One region of the Nocardiopsis sp. TRM 82005 genome, then DNA from elsewhere that is predicted to be linked to it. Evidence: riboswitches for the same ligand, from Rfam matches in the RefSeq annotation. Region 1 holds a riboswitch; each other region holds the start of a gene.

Region 1 (9,526 bases):
CGGCACGTTCACCGGCTGGACACCCGCCCGCACGGTCACCCAGTGGTTCCTGACCGCGATGCCCTGAACCCTCGCCCCGCCCCGGTCCGTTGCCGGCCGCCGCGGGCACGGGAGTCGGTTCTCCGCCTGCGGCCCCGCCGGGGACCGGCCCCGGCGGGCACGCCGGCAGGACCGGGAGCCGCTCGAGGTTCCCGGGCCCTGCCGCCACCCGCGCCGGAAACTCCCTGCGGGCTTCACACCGGCGATTCAATGACGGTCAGGAACTCGCGGATGTATCCGGCCACGGTGTCCAGGTGGCTTTCGAGGAGGAAGTGTCCGCCTCCGGGAACCAGGTGGATCTCCGCGTCCGGCAGGTCCCTCGCGAAGGCGCGTGCTCCGTCCGGGCCGAAGATCTCGTCGCCTGCGCCCCAGACCGCGAGGAGGGGAACCCGGTGGTCCCGAAAGTAGGCGTGTACCCGGGGGTAGAGGGGCGGGTTGCTGGCGTAGTCGCGAAACAGGGCGAGCTGCACGAGGTCGTTGCCCGGCCGGTTGACCTCGCGGTGGTCGGCGGCCCAGGTGTCAGGATCGACCAGCTCGGGCCGGTCCACTCCGTGCAGGTACTGCCAGCGGATGGCCTCGAGCGAGAGGGCGGCACGGACGGCGGGTTCGGTCTCTGGTCCCGGATTCTCGCAGTACGCCCATACGGGCTCCCAGAAGTCCGGTACGAAGCCGTCCTCGTAGGCGTTGCCGCTCTGCGTGATCACCGCGGTGATCGCGTCCGGGGCGCGCAGGGCCAGCCGCCAGCCGATGGGCGCGCCGTAGTCCTGGACGTACAGGGCGTAGCGGGTGATGCCGAGCTGGGACAGCAGGGCCTCGGTGATGTCGGTCAGGGAGTCGAAGGTGTAGGTGAACGCGTCCACGGGCGGGGCGTCGGATCCGCCGAAGCCGAGGTGGTCGGGGGCGATGACGTGGAACCGGTCGGCCAGCTCCGGGATGAGGTGGCGGAACATGCGTGAGCTGGAGGGGAATCCGTGCAGGAGCACGAGTGCGGGCGCCTGGCGGTCTCCTGCCTCTCGGTAGGAGACGCGATGTCCCCGCACTGTCGCGTATCGATGGCCCACCTCAACCATAACTAACCCCTTCGATGTCTTTTGAAGGTTATCCTTGGCATTGAGTAGACCACCCTGGGAGTAACCTGTCAAACCACTTGATGGAGTTAGACGGAAAGGTGGGTGCCGTGCTGGACGACCAGGCCCTGATGCAGGCGCTGAACAGCACCCCTGTCACGGACGGCCGACGCCGGGACCTGTGGAGTGACGACCAGGGGGTGGACGAGTGGGCGCGGGCACACGGGGGCATCGGCGGCGACGAGGAGCGCCGGTGGCTGCGCACCGCCCGGGACGCGCTCCAGGCGGTGGAGTCGGGCACCTCGTCGGAGCCCCGGCTGCGCCGGGTTCTCGCAGGCGTTCGCAAGGTCCCGCGGCCCAGCGCGTCGGGCGTCGAGTGGCACTTGGAGGTGCCGCCGGAGCGCAGGCTCGCCGTGGAACTCGTGCTCGCGTGGGCGGACGTCCAGGAGCGCATGCCCGGCCGTCTGCGGCCGTGCGAGAACCCTGAGTGCCGCCTCTTCCTTTTGGACCGCAGCCGTGCCAACACCGCACGGTGGTGCTCGATGAAGACCTGCGGGAACCGGCTCAAGGCCCGCCGGCACCAGAGCCGGGCACGGGAGGCCCCACGGTCCGGGTAGCGCGCCGACGGGTCCGCCTCGCACGGGCGGACCCGCGCCCGGAGGCCTCCGGCGGACGGGCGTTCGGGGTCCCCGCCCTCAGCGGCCCCCTCCCGCACACCCCCTAGCCACCGGCCCGGGGGCGTGCCGGATCGTAGAGGTGGGACTCACCGCCCCTCCCGGGGTCGAGCGCCCGCCCCACGAGGATCACCGCCGCCTGGCGGAGCCCGGCCTCCTCCACCGCGTCGGCGATGGTGGAGACCGTGCCGCGCAGCACCGACTCGTCCGGCTGGCTGGCCCGGTGGACGACGACGACCGGGCAGCCGCCGCCGTACTCGGGTTCGATCTGCGCCATCAGCTCCCGGACCCGCCTGATCGCCAGGTGCAGCACCAGTGTGGCGCGGGTCGCCGCGAAGGCCGCCAGCGACTCGGTGTCCGGCATGGCGGTCGAGCGGGCCTGGGTCCGGGTCAGCACCACCGACTGGGCCACCAGCGGCACGGTCAGCTCCCTGCCCGCCAGCGCCGAGGCGGCCGCGTACGCGGGCACCCCCGGTGTGACGTCCCACGGGACACCGTGCGCGTCGAGCCTGCGGGTCTGCTCGGCGAGCGCCGAGTAGAGCGAGGGGTCGCCGGAGGTGAGCCGTACGACGTCCCGCCCCCCGGCGTGCGCGTCGACCAGGCGGTCGGTGATGCGGTCGAGGTCCAGGCCCTGGGTGTCCACCAGTGCGGCGCCGGGCGCGCAGTGGGTGAGGACGTCCGGGTCCAGGTACGTGCCGGGGTACAGCACCACGTCGGCCTCGGCGAGCATCCGCGTGGCGCGGACCGTCAGCAGATCGGCGGCGCCGGGCCCCGCCCCCACGAAGTGCACGGTCATGGTCCCACCCACCGCGGGGTCCAGACGCGGCCCGTCGCGGAGACCCGGGTGCCGGACGCGCCGACGATCAGCAGGCAGCGCATGTCGACGGCGGCCGGGTCGAGTTCGTCGAGGGTGGTCACCGTCAGGGACTCGCCGTCTCGGCCGACGTCCCGGCCGACGACGACCACGGTGTCGGGCTTCCGGTGCTCCAGCAGGATCCGGCGGGCGGTGACGATCTGCTCGGTCCGGGACCGGGAGGCCGGGTTGTAGACGGCCAGCGCCAGGTCGGCCTCGGCGACGGCGCGCAGCCGCCGCTCGACCACCTCCCACGGTTTGAGGCGGTCCGACAGGCTCATCACCGCGAAATCACCGCCGACGGGTGCGCCCGCTCGGGCCGCGACCGCCTGGACGGCGCTGACGCCCGGCAGCACCCGGACGGGCACGTCCTGGTAGCCGGGGTCCTCGGCCGCCTCGAACACGGCGGTGGCCATGCCGAAGACGCCGGCGTCCCCGCCGGAGACCACGGCGACGCGTTCTCCGCGCCTGGCCAGGTCGAGGGCGAACCGGGCCCGCTGGAGCTCGACGGTGTTACCGGAGGCGTGCCGGGTGAGTCCGGGGCGCTGCGGGACCCGGTCGACGTAGGAGGCGTAGCCCACCACGTGGTCCACCTCCGCGAGCGCCTCGGAGGCCTCGGGGGTGAGCCAGTGCCCGGGACCGGGCCCCAGGCCGACGACCAGCAGTTCGGCCGCCGGTTCAGCGGACTCCGGTGCCGTCGGCGTCGCCGCGCCGCCCTGCCGGGACCGCTTGCCGTTGCGGCTGTCGCCGGTGACCAGTACCAGGGAGAAGTAGGGCACCGTCTGCGGATCGACCTCCGAGACCGGCAGCCGCCGCTCCCCGTCCATCGAGGCGCGCTCCACGTACACCGCGTGCTCCAGGCGCCCGGCCGCCTCCAGGGCGCGGCGGACGGCCGGGAAGGTCCGGCCCAGCTTCATGATCACGGCCGCGTCGGTGTCCGCCAGACGGCGGGCCAGTTCCGGTTCGGGCAGGGTGCCGGGCAGCACGGTGAGCACGTCGGTCTGCCGGGCCAGCGGGGCCGCCGCGGCGGCGGTGAACGCCGGGACTCCGGGCACGATCTCGGTCTCGTACCGCTCGGACAGCCGGTCGTGCATGTACATGTACGACCCGTAGAACAGGGGGTCGCCCTCGGAGAGCAGGACGACGTCGCGCCCGGCGTCGAGGTGGGCGGCCAGCCGTGCGGCGGACTCCTCGTAGAAGTCGGCCAGCGCACCCGCGTAGCCGCCCGGATGGTCGGTCGCGCCGGTGGTCACCGGATAGGTGAGCTGTTCCTCGACCGCCGAGCCCGGGATCAGGGACGCGGCGATGCGCCGGGCGTTGGACTGCTTTCCCGCGCCGGCGTGGTAGGCGACGACGTCGGCTCCGGTGATGAGCCCGGCCGCCTTGAGGGTGATCAGCTCGGGGTCGCCGGGACCGACCCCGACACCGTGGAAACGACCGGTCATTCCTCCTCCTTGGCGAGTGCGTTGAGGGCCGAGGAGGTCATCGCGGAGCCCCCGCGGCGGCCACGGGTGGTCACGTAGGGGACGTCGACGCCGTGTCGGCCCGCGAATTCCGTCAGCGCCTGCTTGGACTCGGCGGCGCCGACGAAGCCGACCGGGCAGCCGACGATCGCAGCCGGGCGCGGGGCGCCGTCGACCAGCATTTCCAGCAGATGGAAGAGGGCGGTGGGCGCGTTGCCGACGGCGACCACCGCGCCGTCGAGCAGCGGCTCCCACAGGGAGACCGCGGCCGCGGTGCGGGTGGTGCCCCACTCCCGGGCGAGGTCGGGGACCCGCTCGTCGCCGAGGAGGCAGAGCACCTCGTTGCCGCTCGGCAGGCGGTTCCTGGTCACGCCAGCGGCCACCATGCGCGCGTCGCACAGGACCGGCGCACCGGCCCGGAGGGCGGCCCGTGCCGCGGGGACCAGATCGGGGTGGACGGCCAGGTCGTCGGCGAGGTCTACCTGGCCGGTGCCGTGGATCATCCGGACGGCGAGCCGCTCCGCGTTGGCGGGCAGGTGCCCCAGCCGGGCCTCACGCCGGATGATGGCGAAGGAGTCGGCGTAGATCGCGGGCCCGTCGTCGACGTACTCATAGTGCCGGTTCGGCCGGCTCGGGACGGTCACTGTGTCTCTCCGGGGATGAGGATGCCACGCCACGGCGTGACGACGAGCTCGCGGGATCCGGAGGTGAGCGCCTCCTCGGCGAGCGCTTCGGCGGCGGGGCGGTCCAGTCCGTCGTCGGGTACGGGAACGTGCCGTCCGCCCTCGGGCAGCGGACCGTACGGCAGCGGCGGCGCGGGGGCCGGTAGTCGCGGGTCCGGTGGCGCCGGTTCGATCAGCGGCGACGGGAGTTCGGCGACGTGCCACGGCGCGGCGGGACCGTCTCCGCGCCGCTCCAGGAACTCGTCGGCCAGTCCTACGAGCGAGGCGGCGGCCCCGCCGAGCGGCGTCAACGGGCCCCAGCCCTCCCCGATCCTCAGCTGGGCGACCTGCTCGTCGAGGGCGACGAGGCCCAGGTCGCAGGAGCGGTCGAGCATGTCACCGCGTCCGTCGTCCAGGACGAACAGGAAGCGCCCGGGAAGGGCGGCTCGGTGCGGCTCGGCACACAGCAGCCCGTCCAGGTCGGTGGCGAGGGGGCGCAGGTCCACCCTCCCGCCCGTCGCCCGCCATCGCTCCGGGGGACGCTCCGCGCCAGACGAAGCTTCCACCCTCAAACGAGAGCCACCGGCCCCAGCCCACTTGCCCGTCGCCCGCCATCGCTCCGGGGGACGCTCCGCGCCAGACGAAGCTTCCACCCTCAAAGGAGAGCCTCCGGCTCCGGCCCACTTGCCCGTCAGGCCCGTGCACGGGGAGGCCATCACGTTGCGGACCAGTTCGTGGGTGAGCGAGGGCAGCAGACCGGTCCCCTCAAGGGCCCGGAGCACCTCGGGGGGCAACCGCCCGTCACGTCCGGGCAGGGCGCGCAGCTGCACGTTGGCCCGGCCGGTGACATGGATCCGGCCGACGCCGTACTCGTCGGCCACGGCGGCCAGGGCCCGCAGCGAGCGGGCGGGAAGCCGGCCGCCGACGAGCCGGAGACGGACCAGCAGCCCGTCCTCGGCGGGCCAGGGACGCAGGGCGCCGGGGCAGCGGTCGCGCCGGGTTCGAGGGGCGGAGGGCGGGGGTTCCGTCGGGGACATGCGAGTCCTTCGGGTCAGGGACCCGTTCGCGGGGTCCGCGGATGACCTGGCGGCCCGTCACCGCCAGTGCCAGCAGGTCTTCGGACTCGGGTTCGACCGGTACGGAGCGCCTTCCCGGAGCGGTGCTCCAGTGGCTGTCCCGGGAACCGCGTTCCCGGGGCGTGCCCGCCCGTCACCCTCACCGCTGCGCGTCAGTCCCGGAGTCTCACCGGGTTCCCTGCCCCACGAGGTGGAGTTCGACTGGCTCGACGAGGGTAATACCTCGCTCATCACCGGTCTGAGCCAGGGTCCCCACCGGCCTGCGAGAAGGCACGGCTGGAGCGGGCCGTGGTGCCTTGCCGCGGTCACTCACGGTAGGTCTCCACGGCCCGCCCCGATGGCCACCGCACGACTTCTGAACGTGCCCGCAGGCCCCCGTCTACGAACTGCGGCCGGAGCCCCAGGGAACGGTCGGCTGGAGCACGGCCTCGGTCAGGGCCTGGGAGCGCAGATGGGTGACCTTCTGGTACTCGGGGTCGGCGACCATGCGGCTGAACGTCTCCCGGTCGGGGTAGCGAACGAGCAGTACCGCGTCCCAGTCCTGCCCGTCCTCGGCGACCAGGGGCGCCGCACCGTCACCGGCGTAGAGGAGTTCGGCTCCGTACTTCTTCAGGAAGCGAGCCGTCTGCCGCGAGTACTCCTCGTACGAGGAACGACCGTCCGGAGCGAAGCGCAGCAGGTTGAGCATGACGAAGGGACCGCCCGGGTCATCCTTCAACATGCCCGCGAGAGCGGATCCTGAGGGGTCGACGGCCATTGGTGACTCCTTGTGTGGTCGAGGGGTGTGAGAAGCGTGGGCGCACCACGGACGCCATGGTAACCGACTGGTCGGTATGCACTATTGGCGGGCCTGCCCGCGGCCTCGTCGCGATGGCCCGCCCACCCCGGTTCCATCAAAAATCCTGCATACCGCTTTCCTACCATTCCCTTTCCCCTGGGTGCGAAAACGATATCCAATCCGCCACGGATGCGCAGGTGACAGAGCCACTACCCAGCCCCGAGGGACTCCTGGCGAGGGCTGGACTCCCACGTCCAGGAAAACGAAACCTAGATCAAACTATTGACCATTTGTACATATCTGCGTAAATCTGAGTGTGCCAAGACCAGCCCCTGTCCCCCCACACCGCAGGAGGACTCTTGACCCCGTACCGCCAGCGGAGGCTCCGCCACCGCGCACCGCTCGCCGCACTGCTCGCCGGAGCACTACTCGGAACCTCGATGGTCGCGCCCGCCTCCCCCGCGGCGGCGCAGCCCTCGCAGGCGAACTGCTCGTCCAACACCGGGGACACCGGCGGCCGGTCGTGGACCGACCACGCCGAGCTGGAACGCGAGCTGCGGACCCTCCAACGCCAGCGCGGCGACGTACTGGCGGTCGAGGAGATCGGCCGCTCCCACCAGGGGCGCGGGATCTGGTCCGCGCGCGTGGGCACCGGACCGCAGACCGTGCTGGTCACCAGCGAGATCCACGGCAACGAGAAGACCGGCACAGAGGCGCTGCTCAACCTGCTGCGCACCATGAGCGCCAGAACTCCCCGGGCTCAACGGCTGCGCGAGGACGTCACCCTGGTCGCGGTGCCGCAGATGAACCCCGACGCCAGCGAACTGGACCGGCGCGGCAACGACCGCGGCTGGGACGACGTCGTGGCCGACTTCCCCCAGCTGGAGGGGGCGCAGCCCCCGTGGAACTACTACACCCGGTCCCTACAGGGAGACGACTACTCCGAGCGCCCCGGGTTCGACGTCAACCGCGACTTCAACCCGGACCTGTCCTACGTGCCCGAACCCGACGACTTCCCGGGGCGGTCCAGCGAGCCCGGCTGGTACATCCACCCCGAGTCCCAGACGGTCCGCGACCTCTACGTGGACCTCACCGAGGAGCGGGGCGGGGTGGACGTCTACATCGACCTGCACCACCAGGGGCCGTGCTACGAGGAGGAGGAAGGCGGGGAGTGGGTGAACCTGTCCGTCTCCGCCGACTTCGTCCCGGACCCGGGCACCCCCGAGGGTGAGAAGTACTCCGAGTACGCCGACCTCTACGACTTCGACCTCTCCCGCCAGGTCAACCTCGCGGTGTACGACGAGCTGAACTCCTACGGCAGCTCGGGGTTCGACAACATCACGCTGTACCCGCAGGACCTCGACCTTCCCGGGACGGCGCTGGGCTCCTTCTCCCTGAACGGCAGCGGCGCGATGCTGTTCGAGGTGCGCGGGCAGACCCAGAGCTGGGGAGCCCGCCAGCGCGGCCAGCTCGTCAAGACGGTCGAGCGCGGCCTGGAGTCGGTGGTCGAAGGCCTCGCCGACGGCTCATTGCACGACCTCGACCCGGAGCGCTACCACACCATCCCCGGGCGCTAGGTGTACTGACCACAGAGGTTAGGTACAGCTAGGGCGTGCGCGGCGGACACTCCCCGGCACTGACCACGTGATGCGGCGGGGCCGACGGCCGGATCGGCCCCGCCGTTGCACACACCCTCGCTGAGGAGTGTGTGCCGATCACGCGATCGGTCCCCGTCGCACGCACGCGTCCCTGGGGACTCGTGCGCCGGTGGAACCGGCGCCCCGAAGCCGTGTCCCCCTCGAAGGCCGCCCGCGGAGGCAGTTCACCGAGGATCACCAGAAGGCGTCCGTACCATGTCCTGAGGGTCCCCCACCACCCCCTCGCCCGCGCTCTGCTGGCCTTCTTCCTCGCTCTGGCCGCCTCCCACCTGGCCGTCCAGCTGTTCGGCCTCGCCTCTTGGTCGCGGCCGACGCGGGTCCTGCTCATGCCGGCCCCGGCACTGAGGGTGTTCGCGGCCACGGACCGGCCCCCGTCTGGTGAGGCTGGCGCTGATCGCCCTGGTCTTCTCCTGGCTCGGCGGCTCCCTTCCCGCACTGGCCGACGGCGACACCGCGTTCCTGCTGATGGTGGGCGGTTTCCTGGTCACACAGGTGGTGTACGTGTTCGCCTTCTGGCCGTACCGGACCGAGAGCGTGCTCCGCCACCGCCGGTGGCTGCTGGTGCCCTACCTCGGTTTCGTGTCCGCCCTGGTGTGGGTGTGTGCCCCGCACGCCCACGGTCTGCTGGTCCCCGTCCTGCTGTACGGGCTGGTGCTAGCGCTGATGGCGGTCCTGGCCACGGGGGCCAACGCCTGGACGGCGGCAGGTGGAGCGCTGTTCCTGATCTGCGACGCCCTCATCGCCCTGCGGTCCTTCGTCCCTGGCTTCGACGAGGCACAGATGTTCGACGCCCACTGCACCGACGCCGCGTCGGGCGCCCCCGCCCGAGCGGGGCGTCGTGTACACGGACGCACCCGCGATCGACCTCACGGTCTTCCACGGCACGTGAGGCTGTGGCGATCGCCCGTGAGCGGCGACCACAGGCCCGGTTCTCAGAGGGCGTCGGCTCCGGACAGGGCACGGGCCAGGTCGGCCGGGGCACCGTGCCCCCGCTGCGCGACGCGGCGCAGCCGCTCCGGATGTCCCCGGCCGCGGCTGAGCGCGCACACCGCCGCCAGCCGGTCGGGCCCGTGGGCCTCGGAGACGGCCAGGCCGGCGAACCGCTCGGCGGTCGCATCGTTCAGACCGGTCTCGCCACCGGGTCCGCACCGGGCACCCATGCGAACCGCACGCATCGCCTGCCCGTGACGCTCGACCACCCACGGGCGCAGGTAGTCGGGACGGGTGACCAGGACGTGTCCGTAGTCGTGCCGCAG
Region 2 (9,526 bases), on a different contig from region 1:
CGTCCTCACGAAGTACGACTTCCTGGGCGACGACATCCCCCAGGCCGTGCTGCTGATCCGCACCGCCAACCTCAACATCCGGATCGAGTACCAGCTGCACCCGTCCTACGGCGGTGACGACACCGCCGAGGACCTGGTCATGCCCGACAACGTCGAGGAGATCATGCTCAACGCCGGCGCCGACGCGCTGGCCGTGGTCGGTAGCTGACCACTCCCATGAGCAAGGGGGCCGTGGCGTTTCGCCGCGGCCCCCTACCCGTGCCGCCCTCCTCCAGACGGGCCGTGCGTCTCCCTAGAGGCCGGCGCGCACCCGGCGGGCCGCCTCCACCATGTTGCGCAGGGCCTGCTCGACCTCGGCGTAGCCGCGCGTCTTGAGGCCGCAGTCCGGGTTGACCCACAGGTTCCCGGCGTCGATGTGGGCGACCGCCAGCCGCAACGCCCCCTCGACCTCCTCCACCGAGGGCACCCGCGGGGAGTGGATGTCGTACACGCCCGGGCCGATCCCCCGCTTGTAACCGCGGCTGCCGAGGTCGCGTACCAGTTCCATGCGCGAGCGGGCGGCCTCCACACTGGTGACGTCGGCGTCCAGGGCCTCGATCCCGTCGACGATCAGCCCGAACTCCGAGTAACACATGTGCGTGTGGATGTTCGTGGACGGTGACACCCCGGAGGTGGCCAGGCGGAAGGCGTTCACCGCCCAGTCCAGGTACTCCCGGCGCCGCTCCCCGCGCAGCGGCAGCAGCTCGCGCAGGGCCGCCTCATCCACCTGGATGTGGCGGATCCCGGCGCGTTCCAGGTCAGCGACCTCATCGCGCAGCGCAAGGCCCACCTGGAGCGCGGTCTCGCCCAGCGGCTGGTCGGTGCGTACGAACGACCAGGCGAGCATGGTCACCGGACCGGTGAGCATCCCCTTGACCGGCTTGTCGGTGCGCGACTGGGCGTAGGTGATCCACTCGACCGTCATGGGTTCGGGGCGCGAGACGTCGCCGAACAGGATCGGCGGACGCACACACCGCGAACCGTAGGACTGCACCCAGCCGTTCTCGGTGGTGGCGTAGCCCTCCAGCTGCTCGGCGAAGTACTGGACCATGTCGTTGCGCTCGGGCTCGCCGTGCACGAGCACGTCCAGGCCGATCTCCTCCTGAAGCGCGACGACCCGGTCGATCTCCTCGCGTAGGAGTTGCTTGTAGGCGTCCTCAGCCAGCTCTCCCCTGCGGTACGCGGCCCGGGCGCGGCGCAGTTCCGGGGTCTGCGGGAACGAACCGATGGTGGTCGTGGTGAGCGGGGTGTCCGTGGGTGCGCCGCGGTCCTGGGGGCGCTGGTAGGCATCCGGGCCCAGGGCGTCGAGGCGGGCGCGCACGCGGGCGTCGGTGAAGGCCGGGTCGCGGGCATCGCCCTCTTCGGCGTACTCAGCCTCGGCGCCCTCGGACAGCACGCGGCCGAGCAGGGCCGCCTCTCCCGCCTTCTGCTTGGCGAAGGCCAGGGCCCCGCGCAACTCCGGAGCCAAGGAGGTCTCGGCGTCCAGGTCCAGGGGCACGTGCAGCAGCGAGCAGGAGGTGCTCACAGTGAGCTCGTCGGTGAGGGCGAGCAGCGTGCCGAGCGTGGCCACGGCGGCCGGAACGTCGGTGCGCCAGACGTTGCGTCCCTCCACCACGCCAGCGACCAGGCGGGTCCCGCCCAGGCCGGATACCTTCACCAGGTCGTCCACGCCCTCGTCGTCGGTGACCAGGTCCAGGCCGACTGCCTCGACCCGGGAGTCCTTGAGAGCGCGCAGGGCGGGTGCGCCGATGGAACCGAAGTAGGTGGAGACCAGCAGGGCTGGACGGTCGGAGAGGGAGCCCAGGCGCTGGTAGACGCGCTCCAGGCGGCTGATGGCGGCGCGGCCCTCGTCGGTGGCCAGGATCGGCTCGTCCAGCTGGACCTCGGTGGCGCCCTCGGCCCGCAGGTCGCCGAGGAGCCGGGCGTAGGCGTCCAGGAGCTGGTCGAGCAGCTCAATGGGCTCCCATCCCCCGGGAGCGTCGTCGGCGGCCTTGGCCAGCATCAGGAAGGTGAGCGGGCCGACCAGGACCGGACGGGTGTGGAAACCGGCCTCGGCGGCCTCCCGGAACTCGGCGACGGGCTTGTCACCGACCAGGCGGGGGCGGGTGCTCGGCGAGAGCTCGGGGACCAGGTAGTGGTAGTTGGTGTCGAACCACTTGGTCATCTCCAGTGGCGGGGCGCCCTGCTCGCCGCGTGCGAGGGCGAAGTAGCGGCTCAGCTCCTCGTCCCGGCTGTCCGCGGCGGCCGGCGGGGCGAAGCGGGAGGGGACCAGGTCGAACAGGACCGCGGTGTCCAGGACGTGGTCGTAGTAGGAGAAGGTGTTGGACGGGATGTCGTCCACCCCGGCCTCGCGCAGCTGGGTGTAGACGCCCAGGCGCAGGTCGGCTGCGACCGAGTCCAGCTCCTGGGCGGTGGTCCCACCCTTCCAGTAGGACTCACTGGCGCGCTTGAGTTCGCGGTCGGGGCCGATGCGCGGGTAACCGTGCACGGTGGAGCGCACGGAGGAGCGGGGCGCGCCCGGGGAGGCGGGGCCCGTCTTGGGCCTGGGGATCTCGGTCATGAGCTTCTCTCCCTCGTCGAAAGCCGGGTACCGGCCACGAGGCGGGGCGAGGAGCGGGCACGCCGACGGACACGCCATGAGCGTGCACACCTGTCCACCGCCCCCGGCCCTCCCTCGGAGCGCGGGACCACCGGCGGCACGGACGCACCGCCGGGTGGAGGCAGGTCTTCGGACTCGGGGGCGCGGGCGGTGCGGACACCGCTCCTCCTACTGGCCACCGCTTCCCAGTTCCCGACCTTCTCGACCGGGCCACCAGTGCCTGTGGTGACGCTCGTTCCCCCATACCGCTGCGGGGCAGTCCCGGATTCGCACCGGGTTCCCTCTTACGACACCCCCCTACCCCACCGGTACCGTCCGGTTCGCGGGGTGGCGCGTGTACCTTCCACGCCTGCAAGTATAGGGAGCGCCCCCTCCGCCCTTGTATCCGGCGTGCGCCCTCATGCGTCCGGCCAGACAGCGCGAACCCCTGTCACACAGCCGACGTCACACCCGATGTGAAGCGTTACGCGGTGAGCCCTCCCCTGTCGCTCCCCGCGGACGTTCGTCTGACGATGAACGTGGAGATTCCCTCGTGAACAAGCAGTCCCGCCCGACCATGACACCGGACCATCCTCTGATCACGGTCCTGGCTGCGTTTCTGGTCCTGGCGGGGATGGTGTTGCTGGCCGTCCGCCCTTTCGACAGGGCCGAGTCTCCGCCGGCTGACGATGCGTCGGCGTCCTCCGGCGAGGACGAGGCGCCGCCTCCGGCCGAGGGCGGTCCCGACGGGCTGACCGTGGTGGACGCGGCGGACGTTGTGGGCACCGAAGAAGCCGAACTCGCCTACGACGGCGGGATCACCACCTCGGTGACCTACCCGGTCATCCCCAACGCCGAGCCGCTGGAGGATTTCCTGGAGCGCGAGCTCACCGATGAGGTACACGCCTTCGAGGCGGCCAGCCCGGGCGCGGTCTCCTTCGAGGCGGCGTGGAACCTGACCGCGGCGGGCAACGGTCTGGTGGGGGTCCGGATGACGCGGGTCGAGACCGACTCCGAGGGGCCCGAGGAGGGGTACACCACCTACTGGTACGACACCGCCACCGCGGAGCACCACCCCTCCGCCGCGCTGATCGCCGGGCAGGAGGAGCTGGAAGAGCTCAACAGACTGGTGCGCGAGGCGGTGGAGGGCGGGGACGGCGCCGCGGACCCGGACATCATCCATCCGATCCGCTCCCTGTACGACTCGATGGGGTTCAACCCCGACGGGGACCTGGTGGTGGAGTTCGACGCCGGACAGGTCGCCCCCGTGTCGGAGGGCCGCACGCACGCGGTCATCGACGCCGAGGACTCCGGGGAACTGCTGTCGGAGCTGGGCGCGCGCGTGCGTGACACCGCGACCGTGGGTGTTGAGGACTTCGTGATCCCCGCCCCGCCCCAGGCCGACAAGGACGGCCAGGAGGACGGGGACGGTCCCATGCCCGGAGAGCTGCCCGTGGTCGACGACGGCGTCGGCTGCTCCGGCCCCGACACCAAGTGCGTGGCGCTGACCTACGACGACGGGCCCGGCGGACGTACCCCCGAACTGCTGGACGTCCTGGCCGAGTACGACGCGCGGGCCACGTTCTTCGTCACCGGATACCCGGTCATGGAGCACCCGCACACGGTGCGGCGCGCCTACGCCGAGGGACACGAGCTGGCCAACCACACCCTGAACCACCCCGACCTGGCCGGCCTGAGCTCGGGCCGGGCGCGCTCGGACCTGGACACCGTGCAGGCGTTGGTGTACCGCGAGACGGGGCACACCATGAATCTGATGCGCCCGCCGTACGGCTCCACCGACGACGGTGTGGCGTCGGTGACCGCGGACATGGGGCTGGCCCAGATCCTGTGGAGCGTGGACACCAACGACTGGAAGGACCGGAAGGCCCCCGTGGTCTCCGACCGGACGCTGGACGGCGCTTCGGACGGGGCCATCATCCTCATGCACGACATCCACGGCACCACCATCGACGCCGCCCGCACGATCGTCGGGGAGTTGGACGCGCGCGGGTACACCATGGTCACCGTTTCCCAGATGCTCGGAACCACGACCCCCGGTGAGGTCTACGTCGACGGGGTTCCCGACCTCCCCGACACGTCCGCCTAGGGATGCGGTGTCGGAGCGTCGGACGGGAGACGATGGCGAAGGAACCCGTGAGTGAGCAAGATGGTGCTGGAAGCAGCGGGGACAACTTGTGGGACACGCATCCTGCCCTGTGAGCGTGACCACATGTGGTCACGCTCACAGGAGGGGTGACGGCGTCACTTATGTTGCTCCCAGCAGCCGCGTTGGCACCTGCTTAGGGATGAGGGAGTCCGGTGTTGTCGTCGACCCGAGTTCATCCGAACGAAGCCGTCCGGTGCCCGAGGGGCGGAGGGCACGGACCGTGGGAGCACAGACCGTGGTGGCCCGCGGCCGTACTGATGATACTGGTTCTGCCGTTGGCGGCCTGTGACGTCCAGGAGACCGCCTCGGAGGCCGACGATCCGGAGCTGATCACGGTCCTGCTGGACGAGCCGGGCGATGAGATCGCCGAGTGGCGCGGTGAGGCGAGCGACTTCGGGGACCACCCGTACCAGCCGGAAGGCTTGGAGATCGACGTCTCCTATCCACGGTTCGAGGGGGCCGAGGCCTTCGCCGAAGGACTGGCCGCACAGGTGGACCAGGAGGTGCGGGACTTCCGCGGCGCCAGCCGGAACCCGATGCACCTGGACATCGAGTGGGAGGTGGCCGCCGCGGGGAACGGCGTGCTGGGCGTGCGCCTGGTGCGGACCGAGGAGGACTACCACGGACTGCGCCAGGGCTACGGGACGTACTGGTACGACGCGTCCACCGGCCACACCGCGTACGCGACGGAGCTGCTGGCCGACGACGCGGCTCTGGAGAAGCTCAACGGGATCGTGCGCGAGGCGTTCGCCGACGAGGAGGACGTGGACGTGGAGGGCCTGCATCCGGTGATGCGCACGTACGACTCGATGGGGTTCAACACTGACGGGGACCTGGTCGTGGAGTTCGACGACGGGCATCTGTCCCCGGTCGTGGAGGGCCACGTACCGACTTCGGAGCCGGGCCGGATGGTCGCGGTCGTGCCCTCGAAACAGGCCCTGCCGCTGCTGTCCGACCTGGGCGAGCGGGCACGGGAGGCGTCGCTGGCCGAGGAGCCCGTACTGGCCGTGGAGGAGCCCGGGACCGAACCGGAGTCCGCCCCGGCGGTTCCGGGAGTGGTCTCGGCCCGTGACCCGGACGTGGACTGCGCGAAGACCAAGTGCATCGCGCTGACCTTCGACGACGGCCCGGCCAAGGCGACACCGCACCTGCTGGACCTGTTGGCGGAGGAGGACGTGACGGCCTCGTTCTTCCTGAACGGCGACCCGTCCCTGACCCGGCCCGGTGTGCTGCGGCGCGCCTACGCCGAGGGACACGAGCTCGGCAGCCACAACGACCTGCACGAGCACATGCCGGAATACTTCTCCGGCGAGGAACTGGTCGGCCAGGTGGCCGCGGTGAGCGCTATGGTGCGCCGCCAGACGGGGGGCACCGTGGAGCTGTTCCGGCCGCCGTTCGGGGACAGCTCGCCGGAGGTGCTGAAGGAGATCGGCAGGCAGGGCATGGCCGAGATCCTGTGGAGCCATGACAGCAAGGACTGGACCGACCTGAGCCGCGACGAGATCGTGGAGAGCGTGGTGGAGCATGCCGAGCCCGGAGCGGTGGTACTGCTGCACGACACCCTGTCGCCGACCCTGGCGGCTACCCCTGAGATCATCGAGCAGCTGCGTGGGCAGGGGTACGAGTTCGTGACCGTCAGCCAGGTCTACGGCGGCCCCGAGGCCGGCGAGAGCTACCCGCCCGAGGGCCTGACCGCCCCCATCGGATCCTGACGGCCGCTGGAACGGTCTGTTCGGTGCTCCCCTGGGCGGGCGCCGGATCCGGTGCTGTCGCCCCACCACGGGGATGCCGGCAGCACCCGGCCACGGAGCGAACGCGAAGCGTCCGTGTCCGCCCCGGCCCCAGGAGGCCGGGCTGGGAGGACTCAGCCATCCGCCGGTGAAGGTGGACCCGTCCGCTCTGCCTCTGCCTTCGACCGTCGGGACGGCCCCGTCGCACCCCGTCGCCGCACAACGCTCCCTAGCCGTTCGCGGTGACGGTCGCGGCGTCCGGCTCCTCCCCGTTGCCGGAGCGGGAGGGGACGTCAGCACCAACGGCCTCGCTGATGGAGCGGTAACCGGCGGAGCGGGCCAACCGCACCAGGCCCCGGTGGATACGGCGGGGCCAGAGGGGACCGCCGTAGATGAGGCCGGTGTAGCCCTGCACGAGGGTTGCTCCGGCTCGGATGCGGGCCCAGGCGTCCTGCGGGGTCTCGATGCCGCCGACGGCGACCAGGGTGACCCGGTCGCCCACGCGGGCGCGCAGACGGCGCAGTACCTCCAGGGAGCGCTGCTTGAGCGGAGCCCCGGACAGGCCACCAGCACCGGCGGCCTCCACCTGGTCGGTGGCGGTGGTGAGGCCCTCGCGGGAGATGGTGGTGTTGGTGGCGATGATGCCGTCGAGGCCCTCGTCGAGAGCGAGGTCGGCGACGGCGTCGACGTCCTCGTCAGCGAGGTCGGGGGCGATCTTGACCAGGAGGGGCAGGTCCGGGCGGTCGGCCTCGGTGAGGGCCTCGCGCACGGCTGTCAGAAGCGGACGCAGCTGCTCCACACCCTGGAGGTTGCGCAGCCCCGGCGTGTTCGGCGAGCTGACGTTGACCACCAGGTAGTCGGCGTAGCGGGCCAGGCTCCGGGCGCTGACCGCGTAGTCGGCGGGGGCCTCCTCCTCCGGGGTCACCTTGGTCTTACCGATGTTGACGCCCAGTACGGGACGGCGTTTGCCGAGCTGGTGGTGGAGGCGCTCGGCGATCAGTGCGGAGCCCTCGTTGTTGAAGCCCATCCGGTTGACGATCGCGCGGTCCCCCACCAGCCGGAACAGGCGCGGCCTGGGGTTGCCCGGCTGGGGTTGTGCGGTGACGGTACCGATCTCCACGAAGCCGAAGCCGAGTGCGGCCAGCCCTGAGGGGCTCTCCGCGTTCTTGTCGAAGCCCGCCGCGAGCCCCAGCGGGCCGGGGAACTCCCGGCCCAGGGCACGCACGGTCAGCTCCGGCTCACGCGGCCCGAGCGCCCTGCCCATCGCGGCGGCCACACCGGGGACGGCGGACACCCCGCGCAACGCGGCGAAGCTGAGCTTGTGCACCTTCTCCGCGTCCATGTGGCGCAGGACCGAGCGGAAGACAATCTGGTAGAACACGGTCATCCGTTTCCGTCGCCCTCGCGCTCGGCGAGGTAGCGTTCGAGTTCCTCACCGAGTTCGTCGGCGGTGGGCAGCTTGGCCTCGTCGTCGGCCAACGGGAGTGTGGGACGTTCCTCGGGGTCGGTCCGCGAGGACATGATGTCGTCGTACTGGCGCTCCAGGTTGGCCACGACGCGCTGGACCTCCTCGGAGGCCGCGACCTGTTCGGCGATGTCGACGTCGGTCGTCCGGGCGGCCTCCTCCAGTCCCTCGGTGGGCAGGGCCAGGCCGGTGGCCCCGGACACGTACTCGGTGGCGGCGATGGCCGCACGCGGGTACTGGGACTGGCCCAGGTAGCTGGGCACGTGGACGGCGTAACCGACGAAGTCGTGGCCGCCCTCACCCAGCCGGTACTCCAGCAGCGAGGTGGCACTGCCGGGCACCTCGACGCGGCCGATCCACGGGGTGTGGCCCTCGACCAGTTCGGGACGGGTCGAGTGCGGGGTGACCGTGACCGGCCGGGTGTGCGGAACAGCCATGGGGATGCCGTGGGCGCTGATGGACAGCGTGACGGAGAAGTGGTCGACGAGCTGGCCGACGGCGGCGATGAAGGCCTCCCACTCGCGGTCCGGTTCCGGCCCGTACAGGACCAGGAAGGGGGCCTCCTCCTCGTCGTGCATCCGGTACAGGGCCAGTTTGGGCGTATCGTAGGCGGTCCAGGTGTTCTCGACGAAGGTCATCATCGGACGGCGCGACCGGTAGTCCACGAGGCGGTCGGTGTCGAAGGTCGCGACCTCCTCCGCGGTGAACCGGTCGAACAGCGACGTGACCATCTGGCGCCCAGCGTGTCCGGCGTCCACGAAGCCGTCCAGACAGACAAGCATCGCCAGCCCGGCGACGTCGTCGAAGCCAGGGTGGAGTTCGTACAGGTCTGCGGAATCACGCACCGGGTTCTCGTCTCCAAAAGGGTCTGGTTCGCAGAGCTCACGCTCACGCGGCGGTCGGGATACGGCCGGGCAAGTCCGGCCTGATGCCGCTTGGGGTGTTGTGCCCCGCTTTTCCACAATACCGATCCGGTCCTCCCAGAGCCGCCCCTGGGAGCCACCCCCGCACCGGGCCGGTGGGAGCCGATCCTCCCAGAGCCGTCCCCGCACCGGACCGGTGGGAGCCGGGACCCACGGACCGAACTCGGTGAGACCACCCTCACACCTCGCAAGGCGCCCCTACCGCGCCGGTGGGGGCGCCTTACGGATCAGCGCAGGTCGGCCACCCTTAGCGCGCGCAACCGGTTGAGGACAGCCACGATCTCGTAACGGCGCGGTAGGACGTAGTCGCCGCCGAAGTCGGAGCCGAGCAGCGTGACGCCCTTTCTGCTCAGGGCCTCCTCCAGGGAGTCGAGCGCCTCGACCAGGGTGCGGGTGCCGTCCAGGTGACGGCCACCGACGAGTTCGCGCAGGGCGAGGCCGGCTCCGGTGATCTGGCCGGGATCGGCGAACTGCTCGATCGAACGCACGTCGATGTCGCTGTCGCCGAACACCAGCACGTCCGTGTCGCGGCGCTTGAGCTTCCCCTTGCCGCGCGAGGTGGTGTCGTCCACGGAGCCGGGGGCGACCACCCGTGCGCGCGGTAGGGCGAAGTCGGCGTCGACG
Region 3 (9,526 bases), on a different contig from region 1:
GTTGACCACGGTGAAGTCGCCGGACATGTTCGACTTGACGTACAGGTTGCGGTAGACCGGCTCGATCGACTGGCTCACCCCGGTGATGTTGGCGATGGTCGCGGTCGGAGCGATCGCCATCACGTTGGAGTTGCGCATGCCGGTGGCCTTGACGCGCTCGCGCAGCGAGTCCCAGTCCAGGGTCTCGCCCCGGTCCATGTCCAGCACGCCGCCGCGCGCGTCGGCCAGCAGCCGCAGCGAGTCGATCGGCAGCACGCCCTGGCTCCACAGCGAACCCTCGAAGCTCTCGTAGGAGCCGCGCTCGTCGGCCAGCTCGGAGGAGGCCTCGATGGCGTAGTAGCTGACGAGCTCCATGCTCTCGTCGGCGAACGTCACCGCGCTCTCGGACGCGAACGGCGTGCGCAGCTTGAACAGGGCGTCCTGGAAGCCCATCAGGCCCAGGCCCACGGGGCGGTGGCGCATGTTCGCGCGGCGCGCCTCGGGGATCGTGTAGAAGTTCACGTCGATGACGTTGTCGAGCATGCGCACGGCGGTGCGGACGGTGCGGCGCAGGCGCTCGGCGTCCAGGCCCTCCGGGCCCACGTGCTGGGCCAGGTTGACCGAGCCCAGGTTGCAGACCGCGACCTCGTCGGCGCTGGTGTTCAGCGTGATCTCGGTGCACAGGTTGGAGGAGTGCACCACACCCATGTGCTGCTGCGGCGAGCGCAGGTTGGCCGGGTCCTTGAAGGTGATCCACGGGTGCCCGGTCTCGAACAGCATGGTGAGCATGCGCCGCCACAGGTCGACGGCCGGAACCTGCTTGGAGACCTTGATCCGCCCGGCCTCGGCCTCGGCCTCGTAGTGCGCGTAGGCCTCGGCGAACTCGGCGCCGTACTTGTCGTGCAGGTCGGGGACCTCGTCCGGCGAGAACAGGGTCCAGGTGCCGCCCTGCTCCACACGCTGCATGAACAGGTCCGGAACCCAGTTCGCGGTGTTCATGTCGTGGGTGCGGCGGCGCTCGTCGCCGGTGTTCTTGCGGAGGTCGAGGAACTCCTCGATGTCGATGTGCCAGGTCTCCAGGTAGGCGCAGACCGCGCCCTTGCGCTTGCCGCCGTTGTGCACCAGACCGGCGGCGGTCATGTAGGTCTCGTCGGTCTCCACCTTGAGGTCGAACACGGTGGGGACGACCTCGGCTCGGGCGACGTCCCGGACACGGGTGAAGACCATGCCCTTGTGGTCGATCCAGTTCCTCTTGACCAGCGGACGGCAGCCGACGAGCTCCGCGATGCCCTCCACCGCGGGAACCCGGATGTCGAAGGCCTTCACCGTGCCGGAGAAGGAGATCTCGCTGCCGTCCGAGCGGCGCCCGGTGTGCGCCTGCTCCCTCTCGCGGTACTGTCCGGCGGCGGGAACGCCCAGCCGCAACAGCTGGTAGCGGACGCCCATGGCCAACGGGCGCGACGTGCTCGTGAAGTAGATCTCCACACCGCGGGACACACCGCCGTCGGTCTCCAGGAGCCCTTGGAGCATCGCCCGGGTCTGGGCGTGCGGCAGGTGGCTGAACCTGCGGGAGATGCGCTTCGCGTGCTCGCCGTCGTAGATGTCCTCCGCCGTGAGCGGAAGGGTCGGCTCACCGGCACCGGTGATGCGGCCGGTGGTCTCGTCCCGGGTCACGCCGCGTCCGGAGGCCCAGTGGATCTGGAGGTAGGTTTCACCCCGGCCGGACTCCCAGTAGTGGATGCCGCGTGCATCCAGGTAGCGGCGCACGAAGTCCAGGTGGGTGTCGAGCTCAGGATTGCCCGAGACTCCCCACTGCGTCCCGTCCTTGGACAAGTGGCCGTCGCCCAGGAGGATGCCGTAGAGGCGGGCGTCCTCCTCGGTGAATCCCTCGACCGGAACGATCTCCTTGGGCACGACCTGGGCGACGTAGTCCCCATGAGACAGCTGTTCGGCCTCCACCCACTCGGCCCGGACCTTGTCGTTCTCGAGCCACTTCAGCGTGCGGCTGTTCGACTGCCCCAGCGGCACACCTTGGATGGCGTAGAAGGGGTGGCCAGAGGTGACCTTCAGGCTCTCAAGGGAGTGCTTGATGTTCACCTCCACCATGGGATCGACCTGGTCGTACATCATGACGTCGGTGACCTCGCGGTAGTTACCGCTGTGCCCGAGGACCAGGTCCCCGACACCGATCTCGGAGATGGGCTTGCAGCCGTCAGCCGTGTAGACCGGGGTGTCGGGAGCGAAACACTGGTTGACCGCGACGGCGGTGTCGTTGGCGATCTTCAGGAACGGGACGACGCCCTGGCTCTTGCCGTTGGTGCCGCGGATGTGCGAGCCCAGGCCGCGCACCGGGGTCCAGTCGTTGCCGAGGCCGCCGGAGTACTTGGACAGCATCGCGTTGTTGCTGATGCCGTGGAAGATGGCGTGCAGGTCGTCGCCGGTGGTGGTGAGGAAGCAGGAGGACAGCTGCGCCCGCACGGTGCCCGAGTTGAACAGGGTGGGCGTGGAGGCCATGAAGTCGAACGAGGACAGCAGCTCGTAGAACTCGATGGCGCGGGCCTCGCGGTCGTCCTCGTCGAGGGCCAGACCCATGGCCACGCGCATGAAGAACGCCTGCGGCAGCTCGTAGCGGACCTCGTCGCTGTGCAGGAAGTAGCGGTCGTAGAGGGTCTGGATGCCCAGGAAGGTGAACTGCTCGTCGCGCTCGGGGTGCAGAGCGGCGCCCAGGCGGTCCAGGTCGTACCCGGCCAGCGCGGGGTCGAGCTGGCCGAGGTCGATGCCACGGCTGACGTAGGCGGCGAGGTAGGAGGCGTAGCGCTCACCCATCTCGGACTGGCTGGCGGTGTCGGGGGCGCCGCTGATGAAGGTGAGGGCCTCACGGCGCAGCGTGTCCAGCAGCAGACGGGCGGCCACGTACGAGTAGTCGGGGTCCACCTCCACGAAGCTGCGGGCAGCCATGACCAGGGCCAGCTCCACCTCGGAGTCGGGGATTCCGGGGTAGAAGCCGCGACGGGCCTCGGTGAGGACCTTTTCCGCCGAAACACCGGTAAGCCGCGCGCAGGCCTCGGTTACGACGTGCTCGATCCGGTCGGCGGCGGCAGGGGGGCTGCCGTCGTTGGTCTGCTCGGACCGAACGGACGCGGGCACGGCTTCGACGTCAAGGGTCATACAGCGGCTCCAACCTCAATAGAAGAGTCCCGGCGGGGAGGGGACCGAGAAGCAAGGTGCACGGCTCCCACCGGTGGACCGGCGCACTGGGTGCGGACGGTCGTCAACCGGTGGATCGCGGCGGCTCACCCTCGAAGGCCCCGTCGTCGGCACACGCTCACGTGCGCACCAGTGGCAGGTCCTCGGGCTCGTGGAGGTCACCGCTCCGGGATGTCCTCGGGGGTTCCCGGCGCCTGTGGCGTCCTCGTCTCCACTCACCGCTGCGGGGCAGCCCCGGATTCGCACCGGGTTCCCTCTTGCCTCACCCAGGGGTGAACCACCAGCGGGAGAGATACTACATCTAGGGGATGTCAGCTTGGAACACCGCAAGATGATGGCGTGTCACTGATTTCTCAGGTTCTTCGACGGCTGCCGAACACGCGCTCCGGGCGTGGTATGAGGGGGAGGCGCGCACCTGCTCACCGAAGGCGTGACACCTGGTCGGAGCCAGCTCCGGGGGCGACTCGACACAGCCTAGAACGTCACCGGGACCGCCCGTACCCGGAGCGCTTCCGACGTGCCCTCCGCACGGCCCGGAACACCTGCGCACGGCGGTCCGGGGCGACCGCGGAACCTGGCGTACCCGGTCCGCCGGCCGCCGCCTCGGGCCCGCACGGGCGGTTCGCGGGGATGGTCGGCCCGGGCGTGTCACATGTCCCCGGCGGACGTCGGAAAGCTCACTCGTCAGATTCCGCCCCGGCCCGGAGGGCTCCGGCGAAGGACCGTCCCAGAGGGGTCCTCAGGTCCCGGGACCGGGTTCGCCGATCCGCTGCCGGCTCTCGTCGAAGTGACGGGCCATCAGTTCCCAGTACACCAGCAGCAGCGCCGTCGACACCGCCGTGGCCGCTCCGGCGGGCACCGCCTTGCGGCGGCGCGCGGCGATGGCCGCGACGGCTCCGGAGACCGCTCAGCGGGCCCGTCCGCTCCGCGGATCCCCCTCCGGTGGGCCCCGCCCGGCCAGGCCACCGGGAAGCGCACGCAACCACGTGTCACGTGCGTCACCGTCTTCTCACGGTGGGAGATCACTCCCCGTCGAGCAGCCGGTCAAGGACGTCCTCGCCCAGCCCCAGATCGACGCGGATGCGGAAACGGATCCGCAGCAGCTCCATCAGCAGGTCGTGGACGTAGGGGGAGGAGGCCAGGTCGAGGAAGCGGTCCGCGCCGGCCGTCGCCCACCGCTCGGCGCCCTCCAGGTCGTCGTGGGCGTACAGCGCCTCGGCGACGTGGATGTAGGTCTGTAGGCCCGGGAGCTCCTCCGCGTCCAGGCGCTTGAGGTGGGCGTAGGCCTGTTCCGCCTCGTTCAGCTGCATCAGGGCCCCGGCGCTGAGGGCGCGCGCGTCGATCACCGTGGGCCCGCCGTCGTCGATCGCCCGCTGGTAGGCCGCGCAGGCGCGCTCGAACTCCTGGGCGATCTCCCACTGCTCTCCCGCGCGCACGAACAGCTCCGCGCGGGAGATCTCACTTCCGGCATCGACCCGGTTGGCCAGGTCCAGGAGTTGGGCTGCAACCGGCCCATGCTCACCGGACCGGACGGCGTGGAACTCCAAACTGTCGAGTTCTGCCGTCGTCACGTGGGTCAACCGCATCGCCCCCATCCCCTACTCGCACTCCCAAGCTCAGGTCAGGGTCTGGCGCGCTCCAGTGCCTGCCAGAACCCCTGGCGCAGTCCGTCCCGGACCTCGTCACGCAACAGGTGGTCGACCGGCAGCGAGGAGCCCTGAAGCAGACGCGCCTCCAGGTCGGAGGGCATCCGGGGCCTGCGGGCGAGGACGGCCTCGACCCACAGGGCGGGCGCCTCGCGAGCGATCGACTCCGCGAAGTCGTTCCCTTCTTTGTGCGCAACATGCACCGCTTCGTCAACGGTATGCGCGGAGGAGCGCATCTGCTGGGGATATCCAGGAGTGGGACGCAGTTCCTGGTAGTCGCCGGCGCCGAACCGGCCGGCGTTCTCGGGACCAGTAGGCGGCGGCCCCTCGTAGGAGGGAGCCGCCCCACCGCGGTGGGCGGTGTCAGTTTCCGTACTGGTCCCATAGGTAGGGTTTGTTTCGGACGTACCTCCGAAGCCGGAGTTGTCTCCCGCGCCGAACCTTGGGTCCTGTGGTGGGCCGCTTCTCTGTGGTGGTGTGTGCCCCGGCTGCCCGTGTTGCGCGTCCGGGGCGAACGAGTACTGGGCCCCGGTCTCGTGCGCGAAGGACTGCTGCGGCCCGGTTCCGCCGTTGAAGGACTGCTGAGGCCCCGTTCCGCTCGCGAAGGACTGCTGCGGCCCGGTCATGGCCTGTCCCTGCCCGTGTGCCGGTCTTGAGGGCAGTCCGTAACCCGCCTGGTCGGCACCGCGCATCGACTGGTGGCCCCCGGTGGGGGGATAGCCTCCCTGGCCGTTCTGTGCCGGGTGCCCCCCGGTCATCGGGGCGCCGGGATAGGCACCGTTGCCGCCCATGTTCGGCGGGGCCTGCCCCCCGGAGGGGAACCCGTTCGCGTCGATGGCGCCGTGCTGCTGACCTTCCGCACCGGGCCCGACCAGGTGGTCGCCGCCGCGCTGCTGGGCGAGGCTCCGGCGCATGGCGCGCAGCTGGTCCATGGCATTGCCCTGAGGAGCGGGCTGCCCTCCGGTCCCGGCGAACATCGCCTCCAGACCCGCGGCCGAGGATGCCGCCGGTTCGGCCCGGTTCCCTCCGGGCTCGGCCGCGACAGGCTGCCTCGGTGTCTCGGGCGCGGAACGGGCGCGGCCGTTGGCGAACGGTGTGGTGGTCTTGGCCGCCGTCTCCTGGGCGGAGCCGCCGCTGGAGAGCAGGTTGACGTGCGGGCGCAGGTGTCCCGCGCCGATCTCGATGAGGTCGTCGCACTCCCGGCGCAGGGCGCGGGAGATGGTCCAGTTCCCCTCGACGGAGATGTGCACGACGGTGACGCGCACACCCATGTCCTGTACGTCCGCGACGACGGAGGCCATGTCCTCGTCACCGCTGACCAGGACGGCGTCGCACAGGACGCCGGTGCGGGCCAGCGTGGTGAGGTCCCGTTGGACGTAGCTCTCCACGCCCTCGCGACGGCCCGGCCTTATACGCGCGGCACGGAACTTGATGCCGGGGATATCGGCGATGCCGTCCTGTTCCTGGGTCCGCCGGTCGTCGGCGACGGCTTCGTACCAGTAGCAGCGCAGGAGCGGCAGACCGGTGCGGTCCCGCGCAACCTCGTTGAGGAACTGGACGAGACCGGTGTAATCCCAGGAGACGGAGTCCCGGTTGCGGGTTCCGTGTACGGCCATCGCGCCGTCCGCGAGAAGGTATCCCGCGTCAACGAACAACGCGCAGCGATCCACTCACACCGCCTCCCTTCCCTGTTGTCTCTGGGGTCATGTCCATGACCGGGGCACAGCCTAGCCAAGTCTGTATGGTTTTGCGTGCCCCTTGTTGATACAGAGAGTTACGGTCCTACTACCCAAAGATGGCTCGTCAGGGTGTTCTCGGATTCCCGGCTCTCAGGGCGATCCCGAAAAAAGCCGGGCGGGATCTGGACCCCGGGTGCGCACGGGAAACGTCAGGGCCACGGCTCCCACCACGACGACGTCCTACTTCGCGAGGATTCGGTTATCCGTTTCCCGCCCAAGTACTGAGTCGAATCGAACTACGCCGGTACCGAGCGTGACGGGCCCCTGTGCACCGCGGACCGAATCGGTGAACGCGTTGTCCGACTTCCGCCGTTCGCTGGTCGGTGTCCAGCGGGATCACCGTTCAGGAGCGGCCTCTCCGGAGCCGGGACCGGACCCGGAATCCGTGGGCACATCGTTGTCCGACGCACCCTCGGCCTCCCCTCGGCCCCTTCTCCCTCAGCGGTCACACCGCCTTCCAGAGGCATCTCCGGCCCCGGAGCCGACCGTTCGCCCGGCTGGGGCTCAACCGAGGTTGAGGCGTCCTCCCGTCACGGCGAAGACGGCACGCCGCCAGGGAGAGGCCGGGATCCGCTTCACGGCGGCGATCCGCTGTTCGTATCCGCCCGGGACGGGGGCGTGCCCGCCGTCCACGGCACCTGTCCAGGACTCGGCCCCCGAGGGCTCCGGTTGGGCAGAAGCGGCCGGGGCGCCGGGCAGGTCTTCGGGGAGCGTGCCCTGGGGCCGCTCCGGGTACTCTGCCTCCGGGTGGGGCGCGTCCGGGACGTCCAGGAGCCCAGACACCGGGCCGCCCTCGGACACAGGCCGCGCGTCGCCCCGCCCGGTGGGGTCCTCCCCTGTCCCGGGGTGTTCCTGAGCGGAGAAGGGGGCGGCCTCGGCGCGTGCTTCCCCGCTCGGCGCGGAAGCGGCCAGATCGGCCCCCGCGGACGGTGCGGCCTCTCCGGTTCGGGCGTCCGCGTCAGGCCGCGTGGGAGCCGGGGCGCCGGGCGCGCCCTGCTCCCCGGAGCCCGCGCCCTCCGTCTCGGGGGCGAGTAGAGAGGCTCCCCGGTACAGCGGGGAATCTCCTTCCTCAGGATCCTCCTGCTTCTCCTCTCCTTCCTCTCGCCCCTTTCGGGCGCGCCGGTCGGCGCCGAGGACCAGGAAGACGTCCGTCTCCTCCGCGTCGGGGTCGTGCGCGTCCTCCCCGCTCCCCGGGCCGTCGGACGGCGATCCGGCGGGGCGTGGTGGACCGGTCTCCCTGGGAGCCCGGCTCTGGCCGGAGGCTCCCCCGGGACGCGCCGTGTCGGAGGGCGGTGCCGCCCCGAACCACGCGCGGGCGGGCGGGGTCTCCTCCCGGCGTTCCGGCGGTGGTGAAGGCTCCTGGCCGCGCGGCGGCTCCTGGCTCGGAGGCTCCGGCCTCCGCACGGGCGGTGCCGCGGGAGAAGCCGGTGGAGCGGCCGCCGAGCCCCGGTGCGCAGGCACACCGGAGGCCGGGCCCTGCCGTGGCCGCTGCGGCTGGTACTGCGGCGGCCCCGGCGGAGGTCCGTACTGCTGGGGATACTGAGGGGGTTGGAGAGACGTCGGAGGCTGCTGGGGAGGTGCCGGGGGCTGCTCCGGCGCGGGAGACGGCTGGGGAGCCGGGGCGGGCATGGGTGTCCCGGCCAGGAAGGCCTCGGCCACCGAATCCTGGGCGAAGGCACGTGGCGGCGGTGCCGTGCCCCCGGGCGCCGTCGGAGGCCGTTGCGGCCCCGAGTGCTCCGGCCGCGCCGCCTGGTTCGGGCCGGTGGGCTCGCGCGGCCCGGGCGGCTCGACGGCGTAGGGGGGACGGGGGAACGGACCCTGCCGCGGTGGTCGCTCCTGTCCCGGCACACCTCCGGGCGGGGTGCCCCGGCCGTGCCCCGGCCCCTCGGGAGACCACGGACCGGGTTGGGACGGACCGGGTTGGGAGGGCTGTGGGCCGCTGGGACCCGCGTACCCCCGTGCACCGGGCCGTGGCGGTGCGCCCGCCGGGTACGGCCCCCGGGAGAGGGGCTGCTGGCCACCGGAGGGCGCGACCCGCCCATGACCGGGCTGCCCCGGACCGCCCCGCTGGGGGCCGCCCTGTCCCGGGCCGCTCCGCGCGGGCCCCTCTGGCTCGGGTGTGCCCTGGACAGGCCTCCCCGGCCGGCCACCGGGAGGGGCTGCCCGGTCCGGCCGCCCCGTGTCCCGAGGGGGTTCCCGTTCCGGGTCGGGTCGCTGGTGCTGGTCCATGGCCTACTCCCCTCCTTCCGTACGTGCTCGCCCGGGTACGGTGCCGTCGACCGCCCGGTCCAGTGCCTCGGCGGCCACCAGCTGGACGGTCCGGTGGGTGGCCTCGCCGATCAGCCGCGGACGCACCGCCGCCCCCTGGGCCAGGTGCCGGTCATACGGCAGGACGACCACGCCCGCGCCGCTCTCGGCGATGACGCGGGCCGTACGTGCCACGTCGAACCCCGGGTCCTCACGCCGCCGCTCCTCGGAGAGGACCACCACGGTCCGCTCCGTCTCCTCCTGCCGGCCCTCCCGGACCAGCTCGTCCAGTTCCCGACCGACCCTCAGCGCGGCCTCCCTGGTCGCGCGGACCACACGTACCCGGGCGTGCGCCCCCTCCTCGACGGTCCCCACGAAGGCACCACCCGACTCCCCCGCCACCAGGGTCACCCCGAAGAACCGGGAGATCGGCAGCAGCCCGGACATGTAGGAGCCCGCGCCGTCCGGTGCGGCCCGCACCGTCCACAGGCGCGCGTTGACTTCGCCGAGGCTGCCGCACGCCGCGTCGAAGGCGCTGGCGTCCACCCCGTCGAGGTCTCCGGACCCGTCGGCGCCGAGCCGCTCGGCCAACGACGGTTCCCGGCCGGTGGCGTCCACGGCCAGCACACGGTCGTGGCGAAAGTGGGCCAGGGACCGGGCGACCAGGGCGGTCACCACCGCCGCGTCGGCGCCCGACCCCAGGTCGTC

Evidence for each region. Region 1 has a riboswitch for cobalamin ahead of AC0T5L_RS05930 (nitrite reductase). Riboswitches for the same ligand answer to the same signal wherever they lie in the genome.
Region 2: it holds a riboswitch for cobalamin, as region 1 does, so the genes downstream of both, metE (5-methyltetrahydropteroyltriglutamate--homocysteine S-methyltransferase) here and AC0T5L_RS05930 (nitrite reductase) in region 1, are expected to answer to the same signal.
Region 3: it holds a riboswitch for cobalamin, as region 1 does, so the genes downstream of both, AC0T5L_RS17065 (ribonucleoside-diphosphate reductase subunit alpha) here and AC0T5L_RS05930 (nitrite reductase) in region 1, are expected to answer to the same signal.

The regions. Positions count from the first base shown of each region.
Region 1 is NZ_JBWDTQ010000008.1:14,356-23,881, reverse strand. Features, by position in the region: gene cbiE (precorrin-6y C5,15-methyltransferase (decarboxylating) subunit CbiE) at 1-67, shown strand, start outside; gene AC0T5L_RS05955 (alpha/beta fold hydrolase) at 234-1,109, opposite strand; gene AC0T5L_RS05950 (CGNR zinc finger domain-containing protein) at 1,190-1,723, shown strand; gene cobM (precorrin-4 C(11)-methyltransferase) at 1,827-2,576, opposite strand; gene AC0T5L_RS05940 (precorrin-2 C(20)-methyltransferase) at 2,573-4,078, opposite strand; gene AC0T5L_RS05935 (precorrin-8X methylmutase) at 4,075-4,740, opposite strand; gene AC0T5L_RS05930 (nitrite reductase) at 4,737-5,795, opposite strand; cobalamin riboswitch at 5,850-6,055, opposite strand; gene AC0T5L_RS05925 (DUF1330 domain-containing protein) at 6,214-6,591, opposite strand; gene AC0T5L_RS05920 (M14 family zinc carboxypeptidase) at 6,972-8,189, shown strand; partial or broken gene AC0T5L_RS05915 (lysoplasmalogenase family protein) at 8,649-8,990, shown strand; gene AC0T5L_RS05910 (SMI1/KNR4 family protein) at 9,203-9,526, opposite strand, start outside.
Region 2 is NZ_JBWDTQ010000016.1:28,781-38,306, reverse strand. Features, by position in the region: gene AC0T5L_RS12720 (DUF3558 domain-containing protein) at 1-208, shown strand, start outside; gene metE (5-methyltetrahydropteroyltriglutamate--homocysteine S-methyltransferase) at 293-2,599, opposite strand; cobalamin riboswitch at 2,742-2,950, opposite strand; gene AC0T5L_RS12710 (polysaccharide deacetylase family protein) at 3,195-4,724, shown strand; gene AC0T5L_RS12705 (polysaccharide deacetylase family protein) at 4,940-6,496, shown strand; gene AC0T5L_RS12700 (quinone-dependent dihydroorotate dehydrogenase) at 6,744-7,901, opposite strand; gene AC0T5L_RS12695 (proteasome assembly chaperone family protein) at 7,898-8,824, opposite strand; gene AC0T5L_RS12690 (ABC-ATPase domain-containing protein) at 9,130-9,526, opposite strand, start outside.
Region 3 is NZ_JBWDTQ010000020.1:153,684-163,209, forward strand. Features, by position in the region: gene AC0T5L_RS17065 (ribonucleoside-diphosphate reductase subunit alpha) at 1-3,147, opposite strand, end outside; cobalamin riboswitch at 3,304-3,483, opposite strand; gene AC0T5L_RS17070 (hypothetical protein) at 4,209-4,781, opposite strand; gene AC0T5L_RS17075 (NYN domain-containing protein) at 4,808-6,502, opposite strand; gene AC0T5L_RS17080 (hypothetical protein) at 7,076-7,975, opposite strand; gene AC0T5L_RS17085 (ATPase) at 8,804-9,526, opposite strand, start outside.